Regions from separate parts of the Ruegeria sp. AD11(2025) genome, predicted to be linked through region 2. Evidence: riboswitches for the same ligand, from Rfam matches in the RefSeq annotation. Region 2 holds a riboswitch; each other region holds the start of a gene.

Region 1 (5,525 bases), on a different contig from region 2:
TGATAATGTTCGGAGACAGTTCTCGTTCGCCAAAACGGGCGATGCCATCGTCGAAGATGCGGATCATCACCGGGTTGATTTCCAGCGGCACTCCGGCCCGGTCGGCCACGTCCTGGAACAACCCGATATCCTTTTTGACAAGGTCCATCGTGAAGGAGATATCGCGCGATCCATTCAGGATGACCTGGCTTTCGGTTTCATGCACGAAGGATGTACCGGAGGAAATCTTGATCGCCTCATAGGTGGTGTTGAGGTCCATCCCGGCAGCCTTGGCGGTCACCAGCGCCTCGGCACAGGTGATCAGGTTGGCGGTGGCCAGATAATTCGTCAGCACCTTCAGGACCGAGGCCGAACCTAATTCCCCGGTGTGCAGAACTCGCCGTCCCATCGTGGTTAGAAACGGCAAAATCCGCTCGAATGTTTCGCGGTCGCACCCTGCGAAGATCGAAATGTTGCCGGTCGCCGCCCGGTGGCACCCGCCGGACACCGGGCAATCGACCGCGGCGCCTCCGCGTTCGACCACCATCGCGCCGAGACGCATAACCTCAGTCTCATCGGTGGTCGACATCTCCATCCAGATTTTGCCCGGAGCGACCTCGGGCAGCATCTCTTTCATCACGGTGTCCGAGGCGGCCGGGGACGGCAGACAAGTGATGACTGCATCACAATCCCGCATCATCTGCGCCGGGCTTTCAGCAGCTTTGGCGCCTTTGGCCACGTATTCGGACACCAGATCGGGGGCGAGGTCATGGACCGTCAAGTCAATTCCGTTGCGCAGCAGTGAGCCGGACAGCTTGCCGCCGACATTGCCCAAACCGATGAATCCGACTTTCATTTCACCCTCCCGAAGGTCGCCGTTTGTGCCGAGTATCCCTATTGCCTGTCGGAAAAGAAAATGAATAATAACATGCGATATAGGTAAAAATTTTTGGTGGTAAATGGATCGCCTTCCAAATCCCGTTTGGCTGCGCAGCTTCGAATCCGCTGCGCGCCATCTGAATTTCACCACAACCGCGCGTGAACTTGGCCTGACGCAAACAGCCGTTTCACTGCACATTCGGTCCCTTGAGGCCGAGTTGGGTCAAAAGCTGTTCACACGAAATGCACGGCGGCTGGAACTGACCGAGCTGGGGCAGTCTTATTCGCTGACGGTTCGGCGCGCTTTGGCCGACATTGCGCTGTCGACCAACAGTCTGTTTGGCTCGGCCTCGCGCCAGACCCTGACGATCCGGGCAGCAATTTCGACCGCGACCTATTGGTTGGCTGCCGAGCTGCCTGACTTCTCCGCGCAGCATCCGGATATTCCGGTCCGTCTTGTCTCGCACATCTGGAACGACAGCGGGACGCCCGGCGATGTGGATGTGGAAATCCGGCTGGGTTATGGCGACTGGCCGGGGGTGCGATCCCAAAAACTCACCGACGAAAAGCTAGTCCCGGTCTGTCGGGCTGGGGACGACTCAGCGAAACTGATCACCCTGCCGAACGGGCCACTGATTCACATCCTTGGATACGAGGACAACTGGGCGCGGTATCTTCAGGCCAACGGCATAGCGCCGCCCGACCAGCCGCCTCGGCATTCTGTGGACACCACGGTGGCAGCGCTGCAACTAGTGATGGCCGGTGCAGGATATGCCACGATCCTTGAACGGTTCGCAAAAAACGCAATTCGGCAAGGCGCACCGATTGCGATTGCGGGTCCGGCGATTCCCTTTGCCCAGTCGCATTATCTGGTCAGCGCTCAACGGGCCGCGCAATCCACGGCAGCGGCCGGTTTGTTTTGCGCATGGTTGCAGGACCGGCTGGTGGCGGATGCCGCGGATTGACACAAGCTGGTCGCTTTTCTGTTCTATGGGGTTTCTACCCCTGTCTCGCGCTTGACAAGGCCCCTGCCCGTGCCGCATGTCGCTTGCGTTGGTGTCCATCCTAGGATGGATGAAAAGGGAATGCGTCAACGGCCATCCGTCAAACGCAGCCGCCCCCGCGACCGTGACCGGAGAGGGTGCCCATAGCCACTGGCCGAATTGGCCGGGAAGGCGGGACATCCGACAGAGGCCCGCCTCTGACATCCGCAAGCCGGGAGACCTGCCAGCACGCGAAGATGAAACCGGGCGGGGTGTTCCGGTGTCGGGTCCATGTTGCGACACGTGGCCCGCATGAAACCCCGTCCCCCGCAAGGAGGATTTGGGGGGATGAGAGACATGACCGAGACCGCACCTGTTGAGCTGCTGGTCTGTACCACGTGCCGCCGTGGCCTGCCTGTCGAGGACGACGCGCAACGGCCCGGCTCCCTGCTTCATAAAGCGCTGGAACAAGCGGAACTGCCCGAGGGCATCACGCTGAAAGCCGTGGAATGCCTGTCGAACTGTGATGAAGGTTGTTCCATCGTGCTGCGCGGCGGGCCGGATCGTTGGACCTTTGTCTATGAACACCTCAACGAAAACGACCATGTCGAAACCATTGTCGAAGGTGCCACCAAGTACCTCGCGACCGAGGACGGCCTGGTCAAATGGCGCGAACGCCCCGAACATTTCCGCAAAAACTGTGCGGCCCGCATTCCCCCGATTGGAGCCCTGAAATGAGCAATCTCGAAAAACTCCCCGTCACTGTGATCACCGGCTTTCTGGGCTCGGGCAAGACTACGCTGGTCAAACACCTGATGCAGAACCCGCAGGGCAAGCGTCTTGCCGTTGTGGTCAACGAGTTTGGCGATGTGGGCGTAGATGGCGATATCCTGAAATCCTGCGCCATCCCGGATTGCCCGGCGGAAAACATCATGGAACTGGCCAACGGCTGCATCTGCTGCACCGTAGCCGATGATTTCATTCCCACTATCGAGGCGCTGATGGCGCTGGAGCCGCGCCCCGATCACATCCTGATCGAAACGTCCGGTCTTGCTCTGCCCAAGCCGCTGCTGAAGGCCTTTGACTGGCCCGACATCCGCTCCAAAATCACCGTGGATGGCGTGATCGCTCTGGCAGATGCCGAGGCCGTCGCCGCCGGTCGTTTTGCCCCTAGTGTCGAGGCCGTTGATGCCCAGCGCCTGGCCGATGACTCGATCGATCACGAAACGCCCCTGTCCGAAGTGTTCGAGGACCAGATCTCCTGCGCCGACATCATCCTATTGACCAAGCCCGATCTGGCCGGTCCCGAGGGTGTGGCGAAGGCGAAAGAAATCATCGCCGCCGAGGCGCCTCGTCCCCTGCCCGTCGTCGAAGTGGCCGAAGGTGCCGTGGACGTGCGCGTGGTACTGGGTCTGGAAGCCGCCGCCGAGGATGACATGGACGCCCGCCCATCGCACCACGACGGTCATCACGACCACGAGCATGACGATTTCGAAAGCATCATCGTCGAGTTGCCGGAACAGACCGATCCGGCCCAACTGGTCGCCAATATCGAACGTCTGGCCAATGAGTTGAACATCCTGCGCGTCAAAGGCTATGCCGCCGTTCAGGGCAAGCCGATGCGTCTATTGGTTCAGGCCGTCGGTGCCCGTGTACGTCACCAGTACGACCGCCCCTGGGAACCCGGCGAGGATCGTCGCTCGCGTCTGGTGGTGATTGCCGAGCATGACGACATCAAAGAGGCCGCGATCCGCGATATCCTCGTGGGCATGACCGAGGCCGCCGAGTAAGCCATGCACGTCGTCTTCCGCGAAAGCCACGGGTTAGAAGAAACCGAGCCCCCGACCGATCTGGGCCAAAGCCCGGCGGATCTGGTTGTGCTGTCCTTTTCCGACAGCGACCTTGGTGCTTTCGCGGCGGGCTGGCATCGTGGTGGCGGTCCCGAGGGGCGGATGCCGACGATGCGGCTGGCCAACCTGACGGCGCTGAAACACCCTCTGTCTGTCGACACATATGTTGAACAGACTCTGGAGGGTGCAAAGGGCATCCTGATCCGCCTGATCGGCGGTGTTCCTTATTGGTCTTACGGCTTGCAGCAGGTTCTGGCGCTGGCGCAGGCCAAAGGCATCGCGCTGGCCGTTCTGCCTGCGGATGGGCGTGAGGACACGCGGCTGGATGATTACTCCACCCTACCGGTCTCGACCCTGCGCCGCTTGGCGCATCTGTGTGACACTGGCGGCGAGGTTGCAGCACAGGCTGCACTGGCGCAGATGGCGCTGGCGGCAGGTCTCTATGCCGGCCCGGTGATGGGTGCAAAGACCTTACCCGACTGCGGCGTCTGGTGCCCGGACCGCGGCGTGATCCCGGTGGATATAGCGTTCACAAGCGATGCGAGACGTATCCTCGTCACCTTCTACCGCGCCTATCTGACATCGGCCGACACTGCTCCGGTCGCCGCCCTGATCCGCAGCCTACGGGACCGGGGACTGGATGCGGTTGGCCTGTTCGCTCCTTCGTTGAAAGCGCCAGCCGCCGCTGAATGGCTGCGTGAACAGGTCGTTGTATCGGAGCCCTCAGCGATCATCAACGCCACCTCTTTCTCGGGCAAAGGCGCATCGGGCACTTCGCCCTTGGACGCGGCAAACGTGCCGGTGTTTCAGGTCGCCCTCGCCACCTCGCGCCGCAAAGCGTGGGCCGAGGCGGAACGGGGCCTGTCGCCTGCCGACCTTGCCATGCATGTGGTACTGCCCGAGGTGGACGGCCGGATTTCGGCCGGCATTGCCTCCTTCAAAGAACCCGGCAAGCGCGATCCGCATCTGGAATATTCCCGTTTCGCCCATCGTGCCGAGCCTGAGCGGATCGAAGCCATTGTCGACCGCGTCACCGGCTGGTTGAACCTGCACGACAAGCCCAAAGCGGATCAGGTTCCCGCACTGGTGCTGTCCACCTACCCCGGCAAGAACTGGCAGATGGCCCATGCGGTTGGCCTCGACGCGCTGGCTTCAGCCGAAGCAATGCTGTCCGACCTGCAAGGCGAAGGTTATGATACCGGACCGGCGGAGCCGATTGCCGAGACCTTGCTGGACGCACGTGTTTCGTGGTCGCTGGACGACTATCAAACCGCACTCGCGGACCTACCGGAACAACTACGCACCGACCTGCAAACAGTGTGGGGCAACCCCGAGAACGACCCGGCCTTCGCCAATGGTGCGTTCCACTTTACCGCTCTGCAGCGCGGCAAGGCGCTGGTCGCGCTGCAACCCGAACGCGGCACGCCCGAGTTGCGCGATGACGACTATCATGACCTCTCACGCACTCCACGCCACGGCTATGTGGCCTTCTATCTCTGGCTCCGCAAAGGATTGGGCGCGGATGCTCTGATCCATATCGGTGCGCATGGGACACTGGAATGGCTTCCCGGCAAATCGGTCGCCTTGTCCGCCGATTGCTGGCCCGAGGCGCTGATCCGCGATCTGCCGGTGATTTACCCCTTCATTGTCAACGACCCCGGCGAGGCCGCGCAGGCCAAGCGCCGAATCGGGGCCGTCACGCTGGGCCATATCCCGCCTCCGATGAAGGAAAGCGGCACGCCTGATCGGATGGTGCGACTGGAATCGCTGCTGGATGAGTTCTCGAACGCCGATGGCCTCGATCCCAAGCGCCGCGACCGGCTGCAGGAAGACA
Region 2 (5,525 bases):
GAGGCGCACCGGTTGCAGGACCGGGTCACCGTTGGCGATATCCTGACCTGCGCCCGCAACAAGGTGCGGGACTTGCACGCAGAGGGCTGTGATCTGATCCTTGCGCTGGCGCATACGGGGTTGGGATCGCCCTTTGCGGAACCCGATTTGGAAAACGCGATCATCCCGATGGCTGCCATCGACGGCATCGACGTCCTGATCGCCGGGCATTCCCACCTGACTCTGCCCGGTCCCGTGCATGAGGGGCTGAACAATGTCGATGCAGCCCGGGGGCGGGTACACGGGAAACCGGTGGTCATGCCGGGCCCGGCCGGATCGAATCTGGGGGTGATTGACCTGAACCTCCGCAAGGCGGATGACAGTACGTGGACGATAAAAGACCACAGCACCGAATTGCGCTCGGTTTGCCCGACCCGGTCTGGCGGAGAGGCCCATCCGGTTGCGGAAGACCCTGAATTGCTGCGGCTTTTCGCCAAAGGCCATTTGGAAACGCGCCGTCACACGGCTCAACCGGTGGGCCGAACCGATCAGCACCTGCACAGCTATTTCAGCTTTTGCGTTGAGGATAGAGGGCTTGCTTTGGCCGCAGCGGCGCAGGCGGCGGCTCTGCGCCCGTATCTGCAGGGATCGCCCGTTGCGGAGTTGCCCGTTCTGTCCGCGATGGCGCCTTCAAAATTCGGAGGACGCGCCGGGCCGCGGTTTTATGCGGATGTGCCACCTGGACAGGTATTCCTGCGTCATATCAACGACCTGTATGTTTTTCCCAACGAATTGCAGGCCGTTGTCGTTAATGGCGCGCAGATCGGCGATTGGCTGGAAATGTCGGCAAGCGTGTTCAACCAGATCAAACCGGGGTTCGAAACTGACCTGGTCGACCCCAGCCGGGCCGGGCATAATTTCGATGTTCTGCAAGGGTTGAGCTATCAGATCGACCTCTCGCAACCTCCACGCTTTGACTCCTCAGGTCATCTGAGCGCCTCTGCACATCGCCGTGTTCACGACATCCGATTAGAGGGCCGCCCGGTAACACCCGACAAGCGCTTTGTCGTTGCGGTGAGCAATTACCGAGCCAGCGGGGGCGGCTATTTCCCTTTTGTCGACCAGGCCGAGCCGATCCGGCTGCCTGCACGACCCGTTCAGCACATATTGCGAGACTACATCTCGGGTGCCCTGCCACGGGACCCGCTGGAAAAAGCGCCCCGCGCCTTTCAGTTTGCTCCATTTCCCGGCGCGACAACCCTGCTCAGAACCGGTCCGAAGGCCCGCGATCACATTGCTGAACTAGAGGAATACACCCCACAGCTGATCGGCGCAGACGATGACGGCTTTCTGCTGATCCGTTTGACGCTCTGACGGGTTGTCATTTCCGCGTCTGTTGCCTATATCGTGCGTTGAGAGGTTGGCGCGGGCGAGCGCCTCGCCAACCTGGTCAGGTCCGGAAGGAAGCAGCCACAACGAGCCCCGCTTGGGTCGATGTCCAACCTCTCACTTCCTCCCTGTAGCAAACGTAAAGCGCCAGAACCGGCGAAGTCATGCAATCAGCCGTGGCCAAAGGACTGCGTTGCGGCGGGCAAAAGCGCCGATGTGCCCAACTTCCGACAAGCCAAATTCACCGGGTGACAACAGGTGACGGCGCGCATCTGGGCCGTACAGATCGGCCAATCGCCACACCGCATTGGGCGGCACCACATCATCATCCTCGAAGGTAAACAGGTCCACGGGTGTCCCTGACTGCGCCCAGCGCGCATCAGGCAAGGAGATCCCGATCTCGGGCAGGTAGTTGCGCGGTGCGGTGCACCACCGCCGCCACTGCCAATATACCGATGCCGGCAGGTCCGCCCCGAACCCCAGCGCCTTGCCAGGAAGGTACCCCAGGGCTTTCACCGCCAAGGGAGCGTGACCATACCAGAACAGCAAAGCCAGCGCCCGATACGGCCAGGGGTGATCCGATACCGTTACAGGGCCAGAACAGACGCAGATCATGCGGTCGATCTGATCGACGTCGGGCTGAATCGGCCCCAGCATCCCGCCGACTGAATGTCCGATGCTCCACTGCTGCGCATCGGGGAACCTGCGCCGCATTTCAGCCCGGGCCGCGGGCATGTCGACCAAGGCCCAGTCGGCCATCTTGACCCGTGATGCTTTCAGCGATCCGTTCAGAGAATGGCCGAAATCGCTGTAGTCGTAAGTCAGACAGGCCATCCCCCGTTCGGCAGCCAGCCAGCGGGCAAAATGCTGGTAATAATCTCTCGGTACGCCGGTAGCACCGTGAATGACCACGGCCACCCGGGGCGCGGACGCTGGCAGATAAAGGCGTGCCGACAAGGAGCCCGTGCCGGACGGAAACTGAAAGTCCTCGGTCGAATCGGTTTGTGCAGTGTCCAGCATGGTTCGGTCTCCGGATTTTGAACCGATTGGTTCACTTTCTCCAGTCCGCAGTGTTTCCCGTCACAAGTCAACAGTGACCGTACATGACCACACGTCCGCTTGGCCGTGCAAATTGCCCGCTTGACTCGGGTCGCCCGTACCCGCTAGCGATGGTGTGATGGTTCTCGACCCCGATCGCTGGGCGAGATGAAAAGGGAACACGGTGCGGTTCTGCCCCGGTTATACCGGAACGAACCAAGGCCGCGACTGCCCCCGCAACTGTAAGCGGTGAGCAATGCCGAAATACCACTGGCCGAAAGGCTGGGAAGGTCGGCAACGCGATGACCCGCAAGTCAGGAGACCTGCCATCGAACCAAAACCGAAACTCGGGCGGGGTGTCCGGGCAGGTCGTCAGCATGCTGTCACACCTGATCTACGCCCCTTCCTACGCGCGGAGGGCGCACAATGATCTGGAAGACAAAGACCCACGAATACTCGGCCACCGTATGCCAGCGAACCGGCAAGACCTGCCCAGCTTTGGCACGGGTCGCGCGTGTCATTACACAGGCGATAGAGACCGCCGCACCCGCAACAACCCCCGATTTTCAGGTCGAAGGCAGCAGTGAACTGACCCATTGCCCCGAAGGTTGCACCGCCCGATTTTGCGCACGGCCTGATCAGATTCGGATCTTTTGCGGCACGGAGTCCGACGTTTCCACCGATTCACTTGATAGGTATGCCGACATGATGTTCGCGGATGTGTTCATCTCTCTGCCCGCCGATGTTATGGCCAGCCCGCCCTGCGCGATGCTCGAGGTTTTATTGCTGGCCGCAAGTCCGGTTGCGCAACCGGAGCAGCACGCGGCGCTCTAAGCTAGCTGCCCTTTCGGGCGCTGGCCGCCTGCGCCGCCCATTGCAACTGGCCGTCGGTTTCAACGGCGCAGGCCCGTACGGCGCGCAGACGTTTCAGCGCTGCCTCGGGCTGTTCGCCCTGTTCGACCATAAGGCGCAAAGCGACCATGCCAGACCGGCCACAGCCACCCCGGCAATGCACCAACACCCGCCCTCCTCGGGACAGGACTTGTGCCGCCGCTGCGCTGATCTCGGCCCATGCGGCCCGAACCTCTGGCGGTGGCGCGCCAAAATCCGGGACTGGCAGATGCGCCCACCCGATGGCGGCGACGCGAAGATCGTCACCGAATCCGGCGGCACCTTCCTCCAGCATCTCAACCTCAGTGGTCATGGAAACCACCAGATCCGGCTGCCAGTCCCGGATGGTACGAAGATCCTGCAGGTAGTTGCCGCCGCGCCCCGGGATTGGTGAAAGGGCAACCGTGCCATTTCCCACCTGCACAGCATGAATCGCAAAGAGTCTCAAAAGGTGGCCCTCCTGCGAACGTTTCTACGATGCGTAAACTGTCCTGCAAACCGAATTTCGACTACAGCGGCGGTGGACGCGGGCGGCAGGGGTCTCTACGCTGCATTCCTGAACCGAATCCGACAGAGCAGACATGAACGACACGCCAAGCCCCGCCTATCAGGTTCTTGCCCGCAAATACCGCCCCGAAACCTTTGCCGATCTCGTCGGTCAGGATGCGATGGTCCGCACGCTGAAAAACGCGTTCGAGGCCGACCGGATCGCACAGGCCTTCATCATGACCGGCATTCGCGGCACGGGTAAGACCACCACGGCGCGGATCATCGCCAAGGGCATGAACTGCATCGGCCCCGATGGTCAGGGCAAGCCGACCACGGAACCCTGCGGCCAGTGTGAACATTGCGTGGCCATCATGGAAGGCCGACATGTCGACGTGATGGAGATGGACGCCGCCAGCCGCACAGGCGTCAACGACATCCGCGAGATCATCGACAGCGTTCGTTACCGCGCCGCCAGCGCGCGCTATAAGATTTACATCATTGACGAGGTCCACATGCTGTCGACCAGCGCCTTTAACGCGCTGCTCAAGACGCTTGAAGAACCGCCTGAACATGTGAAATTCATCTTCGCCACAACCGAGATCCGCAAAGTGCCGGTAACGGTGCTATCCCGTTGTCAACGCTTCGACCTGCGCCGGATCGAACCTGAGGACATGATCGGCCTGCTTGGCAAGATCGCCGCGGCTGAGAATGCCCAGATCGCGGAAGACGCGCTGGCCTTGATCACGCGCGCGGCCGAAGGGTCGGCCCGGGATGCAACCTCGCTGCTGGATCAGGCGATCTCGCACGGGGCCGGGGAAACCAGCGCCGATCAAGTGCGTGCGATGTTGGGACTGGCCGACCGCGGGCGGGTGCTGGACCTGATGGACATGATCCTGCGCGGAGATGCCGCTGGCGCCCTGACCGAACTGAGCGCACAATACGCCGAAGGCGCAGATCCGCTGGCGGTGCTGCGCGATCTGGCCGAGATCACCCACTGGGTATCAGTGGTCAAGATCACCCCGGATGCAGCCGAGGACCCGACCGTTTCACCGGATGAGCGCGCCCGCGGTCAACAGATGGCTGAGGCCCTGCCTATGCGCGTGCTGACCCGGATGTGGCAAATGCTGCTGAAAGCGCTCGAAGAAGTCTCGGCGGCTCCGAATGCCATGATGGCTGCCGAGATGGCCGTGATCCGCCTGACCCACGTGGCCGACCTGCCGAGCCCGGAAGAACTGATCAAACGGCTGCAAGACGCACCGTCGCCCCCGCCGAACGGAGGCCCCGGTGGCGGCATGGCCGTACCGTCTCATGCGCCTGCACAGCCAGCTCCTGCTTCGTATACCACAACAGCGCGTGGCCCTGCTGGCGCACCCACCGCCGCGCTGGCCCAAGACACCCAAGCAGCCCTTGCGCGCTATCCTAGCTTTGACCATGTCGTGGAACTAATCCGCACAAACCGCGACGTGAAACTGTTGGTCGAAGTTGAAAATGGCGTCCGCCTCGTATCCTACCAACCCGGCCGGATCGAGTTCACACCGACGGATAACGCCCCCACCGATCTGGCCGCCCGGATCGGTTCGGCACTACAGCGGTGGACCGGAAACCGCTGGGCGGTGTCCATCGTCGCCGATGGGGAAGCGGCAACCATCGCCGAGGTCCGTGACGCAGCTGATCTGGCATTGAAGGCGCAGGCCGAGCAGCACCCTTTGGTGCAGGCCGTCCTGATGCAGTTTCCCAAA
Region 3 (5,525 bases), on a different contig from region 2:
CGGTTTGGCCAGATCGGCGGTCTGTGCTTCGATCGCGGCCAGTTCTTCTTTCCAGCCGCCGACCAGTGCTTCCGCCTTGTCGTCGACATGCATGACCTTGCCCAGACGCAGCACATCGTCGAACAACAGATTCATGCTGGCTTCGGGGCGATCCTTGTCCAGATGCACGCAGCTTTCGGTCAGGATCATGGTCTTGATGCCAAAAGGCTCCAGAGTGTCGGGTGTCACGTCGCCGCCAGGTTTCATGCCGTAATACCAACCGGCGAAGAACAGGTCGGGTTCGGCCGCAACCAGATTTTCAACGGTCGGGTATTTCGGCGCAAGTTCGGGGATGTTACCGCGCAGGGTGTCGAATTCGGGGCTGGTCTTGTACCAGCCGGTGATGCCGGTCAGGCCCACGATCTTGTCCTGCAGGCCAAGGGCAAAGGCCATGTCGGTCATGTTCATGTCATGAACGACCAGCCTTTCGGGTTGAGATTCGAAAACCAGCGGTTCACCGCAATTGTCAATCGTTACCTCATGCGCGGAGGCGCTGCCTGCCATGGCGGTGATCAGGGCCGCAGACCAGATATGTTTCATTGGGGAGAGTTTCCTTAAGTTAATTTGAAACTGGGGTTCTTCGGATATCCAGTGCCGGGATCACTCGGCCTTCATGCTGGAAACACAGATAATCGACGCCAAACGTGTCGCGCACATGCGCGGGCGTCAGCACTTCGGCCACGGGGCCGAAACTGGTCAGACGCGTGGATTTCATCAGCGCCACGTGGGTGGCAAACTCGGGGATCATGACCAGATCGTGCACGATCATGACCACCGTGATGCCCAGTTCGGCCACCAGCGACAGCATTCTCCCCTTGGCGTCCGGGTCCAAATGGTTGGTGGGTTCATCCAGAAACAACAGAGACGGGTTTTGCGCCAGGGCGCGGGCGATATGCGCGCGCTGGCGTTCACCGCCGGACAGCAGGGCCATCCGCTTGTCCGCCAGTGAGCCCAGCCCGGTCAGGTCCAGTATCCGATCAAGCTCGACCGCGTGGTCTTCGGCGGATCGGTCTGAGCGGATCGGAATCTGACCCAGCGCTACATAGTCTCGCAGCAGCAGCCGACCGTCCGGGAACTCCTGCTGGCTGACAACGGCGATCATGCGTGCACGGTCTTTGGACGACATCTGTTTCAGGCTGCGCCCATCGACAAGAACGTCGCCCAGAACCATCTCGGCTGCACCGCATAAAAGGTTCAGAAGCGTTGTTTTCCCGGCCCCGTTTGGTCCGGCTATGGCCAAAACCGCACCCCTGTCCAGTTCGAAGGATGCTCCCTGTAGTAGGACGTCGCCGTTGAGTGCGTAGTATTCTAGGCCACGCGCGATCAGAAACGCTGAGTTTGTCACGGGTGCACCTCCACGTTCAGACGGGGCATACGAGCCAAGGTTTTGTTGAACAATGCACGCGGACGGTCAGAAGCATTGGTCCAGCCGTCCCCACTGTCTTGGAATTGCCGCGCAAACTGGGCCAGAGCATCAATGTCCTGCGAGGATTTGACGTCACCAAACAGGTATTGCGCTTTGTCAACAGCCTGAAAGCCTACGGTTGTCGGTCGGTCACAACCAGCCATGCAGGAAACCATGCGTATGGAAAACCCGGAAGGTAGCCGGTGCGTCAGCGCCTTTCCGATCGCTTGCGCGGCGTCCGTGCCGTTGCAGGTCTCGCAAATCAGCAGGAAGTGTTGGGGATCGTTTGCCATTGCCCACTCCGCTTATTGCCGAAGCGAGGTGGCGGCAATGTAATAGCGTAACGCGTTCGTCACTTTGCCTCCTTCCGGGACGCCCCGCCCCGGGTTGATTGAAAACATGATGGCAGGTCTCCTGACTTGCGGGTCTTGGCTTGGCCATCCTTCCCGGCCTGTGGGCCAGTGGATTTATGGCGTCGCTCACCGCTTACAGTTGCGGGGGCAGTCACGGAGTTGGCGCCGGTTAGCGGACCTCACCGTATTCCCTTTTCATCCCCAATTGGGGGAACCATCATCAGATTGACTGCCCGAGATCGCCCAGTGCGTCAATATGAAAGTTTCATCCTGTTCGTTCGTTACCGGCCAGCTCTGAGGCATAAGGGTGGCCAGTTAAGGACGTTGTTCGCAAAAACTGGCTGGAATGATCTCGGCAGGGAGATAGACTCAGATCATGCGATATTGGTTTCACCTTGCAACGATTCTGGCATTGAGCCTGTGCGGTTCTTCTGCGCTGGCGGCACCGGGGGCTGAACTGGAATGGTCCGAATTGCCTGACCCGTCCGTTCAGGTCTTCGAAGACCCCTACCGCGATCTCAGCCCGGAGCAGTTCGACGATCTGATTTTCGTCGTGCGCCTGCGCGGCAGGCTGCGTCAGGAAGTGGGCAGCCCCGATGAGCGGCGGAAGTGGCAGGAGCTTCTGGTCGAAACCGAGGAAGCCCTGGCTGCGGACGGCATCGATATCGACTGGCTGCTGGACCAGCGACTTGTCGTCGCCCAGCGCCGGGATCGTGCCGGTGCGGCCGGAAACCCTGAATTCGACGGTCAAACGGTGACGCTGGCGGGGTTTGCCATTCCGGCGCCGCCCGATGCGGATGGGCACCCCATCGCTTATCTGGTGCCTCAGCCCGGGATGTGCAGCCACTTGCCGCCGCCGCCGCCCAATCAGATGATCCGGGTACGGCTGAACGGCGACTGGGAGCCCGGTTACGTCCACGAGCCGGTTCGTTTGACCGGAAAGCTGACCATCGATCCGTCAGAACAAAACACAATGGTGGTGGATGGGCTGATGCCCATGCGCGCGACGTTCCAGCTGGAGGCCGACAGTGTCGAAACCCTGGAAACACAGGGCGGCGGACTGAAGTGGACGCAGAGCTCGGCCGAACGCTTCCGTGCTGCAGGCAACAGCAAAACCGGCGCGGAGAAGGCGTCTGAGTGACGGGATCACCGGATCGCCCCCCAGGCTGCCTTGCCGATTTCCTCCTGAACAGAACCGATCGTCTTTGGGATTTGAAAAACCTTAATTTCAGGGTGCGCTGAGATTTCTTTTTAGGTGTACAAGTGACGACGATTTGAGCCTCTTCAGAGGTGCTGGATGTATTGATGACACCCATTAACCTTGCAGAGGTTGACCTCGCGGGCGGCGAACAGCGCATGCCGCTGGTGCGCTATTCCCGGCTGTACAGGGCGATTGGCTCATCTATGCGCAGGTATTCGAACGCCGAAACATCGCGATCTTCGCCGAACATCGGGTCAAGTCGAACGCGATGGAATGGCTGGTGGCCTGTGCGATAGTCTATCAGCCCGACCCGGAGCCTTCGCAATATCATGCACTTGCGATGGAAGTCATGAAACGGCAGGGTTGAACGGGCTGTAAATCGCCCTTTATCACAAAGGTGTCGGCAACCCTTTCGAGCCCCAGTGGTCTTGGATATGACGGGTGGAACGCCGCCAAAGTCCTGCCTGCGTAGAACGATCAGGAGCGCATCTATGAAGTATCGCCGTCCGGCCCTTGCCGCCATTCTCTGTGCGCTGCCTGTTGCGGCTCTGGCCGAAACCACGCAAGTCGAGCCGGGCCTGATGGTCGAGCTGAATGCGGTGGAAGAGGTCGAAAGCGCCTGCCGCCTGACCTTTCTGGTCGAAAACCAAACCACAACGTCGATAGACAGTGCCAGTTATCAGGTGGTTATATTCGATGCCGCGGGTGTTTTCGAACGGATCACTCTTTTCGGGTTTCGGGACCTGCCGGCAGAACGCCCGCGGGTGCGTCAGTTTGATATCCGAGGCATCACCTGCGAAAACCTCGGGCGTGTTCTGATCAATGGCGTAAGCAGCTGCACCGTCGGAGGTGCTGACAGCGATATCTGCGACCAGACACCAACCTTGCACAGCCGAACAGAAGTGGAGCTTTTGGGATGAGTTTTCTTGACGCCCTGCGCGAAATCCTGGCCCTTGGCGGGCCAGTTGTCGCCATCCTGATCGCCATGTCCGTGGTGACGCTTGCGGTGACGCTTTACAAGCTCTGGCAATTCGCCGCTTCGGGTGTAGGACGGCACCGTGTGTTGTCGCAGGCGCTGGCAGCGTGGGATGCCGGTGATCACCAGACCGCCCGCGCGCGTCTGGCCAAAAGCCACAGCTACCTAGCACCGCTGGTCGGGGTTGCGATGGACGCACCGGATGCGCCCGGCCTGGATCAACGGCTGGATGCCGAGGCCGGGCTGGCGCTTGCCGGGCTGGAACGCGGTTTCCGCTTGCTGGATACAGTGGCGCAACTGGCGCCTTTGCTGGGTCTGTTCGGCACTGTTCTGGGCATGATCGAAGCGTTTCGCAGCCTGCAATCCGCTGGGTCTTCGGTTGACCCGTCGCTGTTGGCGGGCGGCATCTGGGTGGCACTGGTGACAACGGCTGTGGGTCTGGCGGTGGCGATGCCGACCTCGATGGTGCTGTCCTGGTTCGAAAGTCGCACCGCGCGCGAACGGGTGTTTGCTGACAAAGCCCTGCGCACGGTTCTCGTACCGGGGCGGGCGATTCCGCTGGCCGAAGATGCGCAACCCATGGCGGCCACGCCCGGACATGCGTAACCCCGCACCCTTTGTCAGACGACCCATGGCGATGACACCGCTCATCGACGTGATCTTTCTGCTGTTGCTGTTCTTCATGCTGACCTCGACCTTTTCGAAATACGGTGAGATCGAGCTCAGCAACGCCACGACGGGGGGCGCATCGACGGACACGCCACAAAACCGCGCCTTTGTCCAAATAGGGGCTGAGCGACTGGTGCTGAATGGCGCACCCGTGACGCTGGAGGAATTGACGGCGCAGGTAACCACCGGGCAGGTGCTTGTCAGCCTCGATCCTGACACCACGGCGCAACGGCTGGTGGATCTTCTGGTTCTGTTGCGCGGGCGCGAGGGCCTGAGCGTGCTGGTGCTGGAATGATCCGCTATAGCCGCCCCCGCCGCAAACGCGACTCGACCATTGCGCTGATCAATGTCGTGTTTTTGATGCTGATCTTCTTTCTGATCGCGGGCACGGTGGCCACACCGCTGGACCCCGATCTGAATTTGGTCGACACCTCTGAATTGGACGGGCGCGAGCCGCCGGACGCGTTGGTGCTGCACCAGGACGGCACGCTCAGCTTTCGCGGAGCGCCGATAGAGCCGACAACATATATGGCCGGGCGCGACCCCGGGCCGGTGCGGATCGTGCCGGATCGCGAAGCCTCGGGCGCGCGGCTGATCGAAGTGACCGGAGAGCTGCGCCGTTTGGGTGCGGCATCCGTCTTTGTCGTGACCGAGAAGGCGCTGGAATGATCCGGGGGTCGGTCGTCATCGCGGCCCTTGCCGCGCTGCTCTCTCTGTTTTTGCACCTGATGGGGCTGAGCCTGACCGCACCCAGATTGACGCAACAGTCGGCTGACGATGGTCGAAGGGATTCAGTCGAGCTGAGCAACAGCTTCGAAGACCTTGTGGACACCATCGCCGAACCGGTTGAACCCGAACCGCCCGAGGCCCCCGAGCCCGCTG

What was found. Region 2 has a riboswitch for cobalamin ahead of ACR1XY_RS19000 (hypothetical protein). Riboswitches for the same ligand answer to the same signal wherever they lie in the genome.
Region 1: it holds a riboswitch for cobalamin, as region 2 does, so the genes downstream of both, ACR1XY_RS18330 (DUF1636 family protein) here and ACR1XY_RS19000 (hypothetical protein) in region 2, are expected to answer to the same signal.
Region 3: it holds a riboswitch for cobalamin, as region 2 does, so the genes downstream of both, ACR1XY_RS08795 (DUF1636 family protein) here and ACR1XY_RS19000 (hypothetical protein) in region 2, are expected to answer to the same signal.

Annotation. Positions count from the first base shown of each region.
Region 1 covers NZ_JBQFZU010000023.1:409-5,933, forward strand. Annotated here, with positions in the region: gene ACR1XY_RS18320 (NAD(P)-dependent oxidoreductase) at 1-835, opposite strand, end outside; gene ACR1XY_RS18325 (LysR substrate-binding domain-containing protein) at 939-1,823, shown strand; cobalamin riboswitch at 1,896-2,104, shown strand; gene ACR1XY_RS18330 (DUF1636 family protein) at 2,199-2,579, shown strand; gene cobW (cobalamin biosynthesis protein CobW) at 2,576-3,631, shown strand; gene cobN (cobaltochelatase subunit CobN) at 3,635-5,525, shown strand, end outside.
Region 2 covers NZ_JBQFZU010000025.1:8,039-13,563, reverse strand. Annotated here, with positions in the region: gene ACR1XY_RS19015 (bifunctional 2',3'-cyclic-nucleotide 2'-phosphodiesterase/3'-nucleotidase) at 1-1,353, shown strand, start outside; RNA gene ffs (signal recognition particle sRNA small type) at 1,393-1,491, shown strand; gene ACR1XY_RS19005 (alpha/beta hydrolase family protein) at 1,531-2,388, opposite strand; cobalamin riboswitch at 2,530-2,751, shown strand; gene ACR1XY_RS19000 (hypothetical protein) at 2,833-3,240, shown strand; gene ACR1XY_RS18995 (protein-tyrosine phosphatase family protein) at 3,242-3,745, opposite strand; gene ACR1XY_RS18990 (DNA polymerase III subunit gamma/tau) at 3,879-5,525, shown strand, end outside.
Region 3 covers NZ_JBQFZU010000007.1:41,017-46,541, forward strand. Annotated here, with positions in the region: gene ACR1XY_RS08785 (ABC transporter substrate-binding protein) at 1-579, opposite strand, end outside; gene ACR1XY_RS08790 (ABC transporter ATP-binding protein) at 599-1,384, opposite strand; gene ACR1XY_RS08795 (DUF1636 family protein) at 1,381-1,737, opposite strand; cobalamin riboswitch at 1,832-2,031, opposite strand; gene ACR1XY_RS08800 (DUF3299 domain-containing protein) at 2,174-2,938, shown strand; gene ACR1XY_RS08805 (hypothetical protein) at 3,490-3,918, shown strand; gene ACR1XY_RS08810 (MotA/TolQ/ExbB proton channel family protein) at 3,915-4,580, shown strand; gene ACR1XY_RS08815 (biopolymer transporter ExbD) at 4,606-4,938, shown strand; gene ACR1XY_RS08820 (ExbD/TolR family protein) at 4,935-5,312, shown strand; gene ACR1XY_RS08825 (energy transducer TonB family protein) at 5,309-5,525, shown strand, end outside.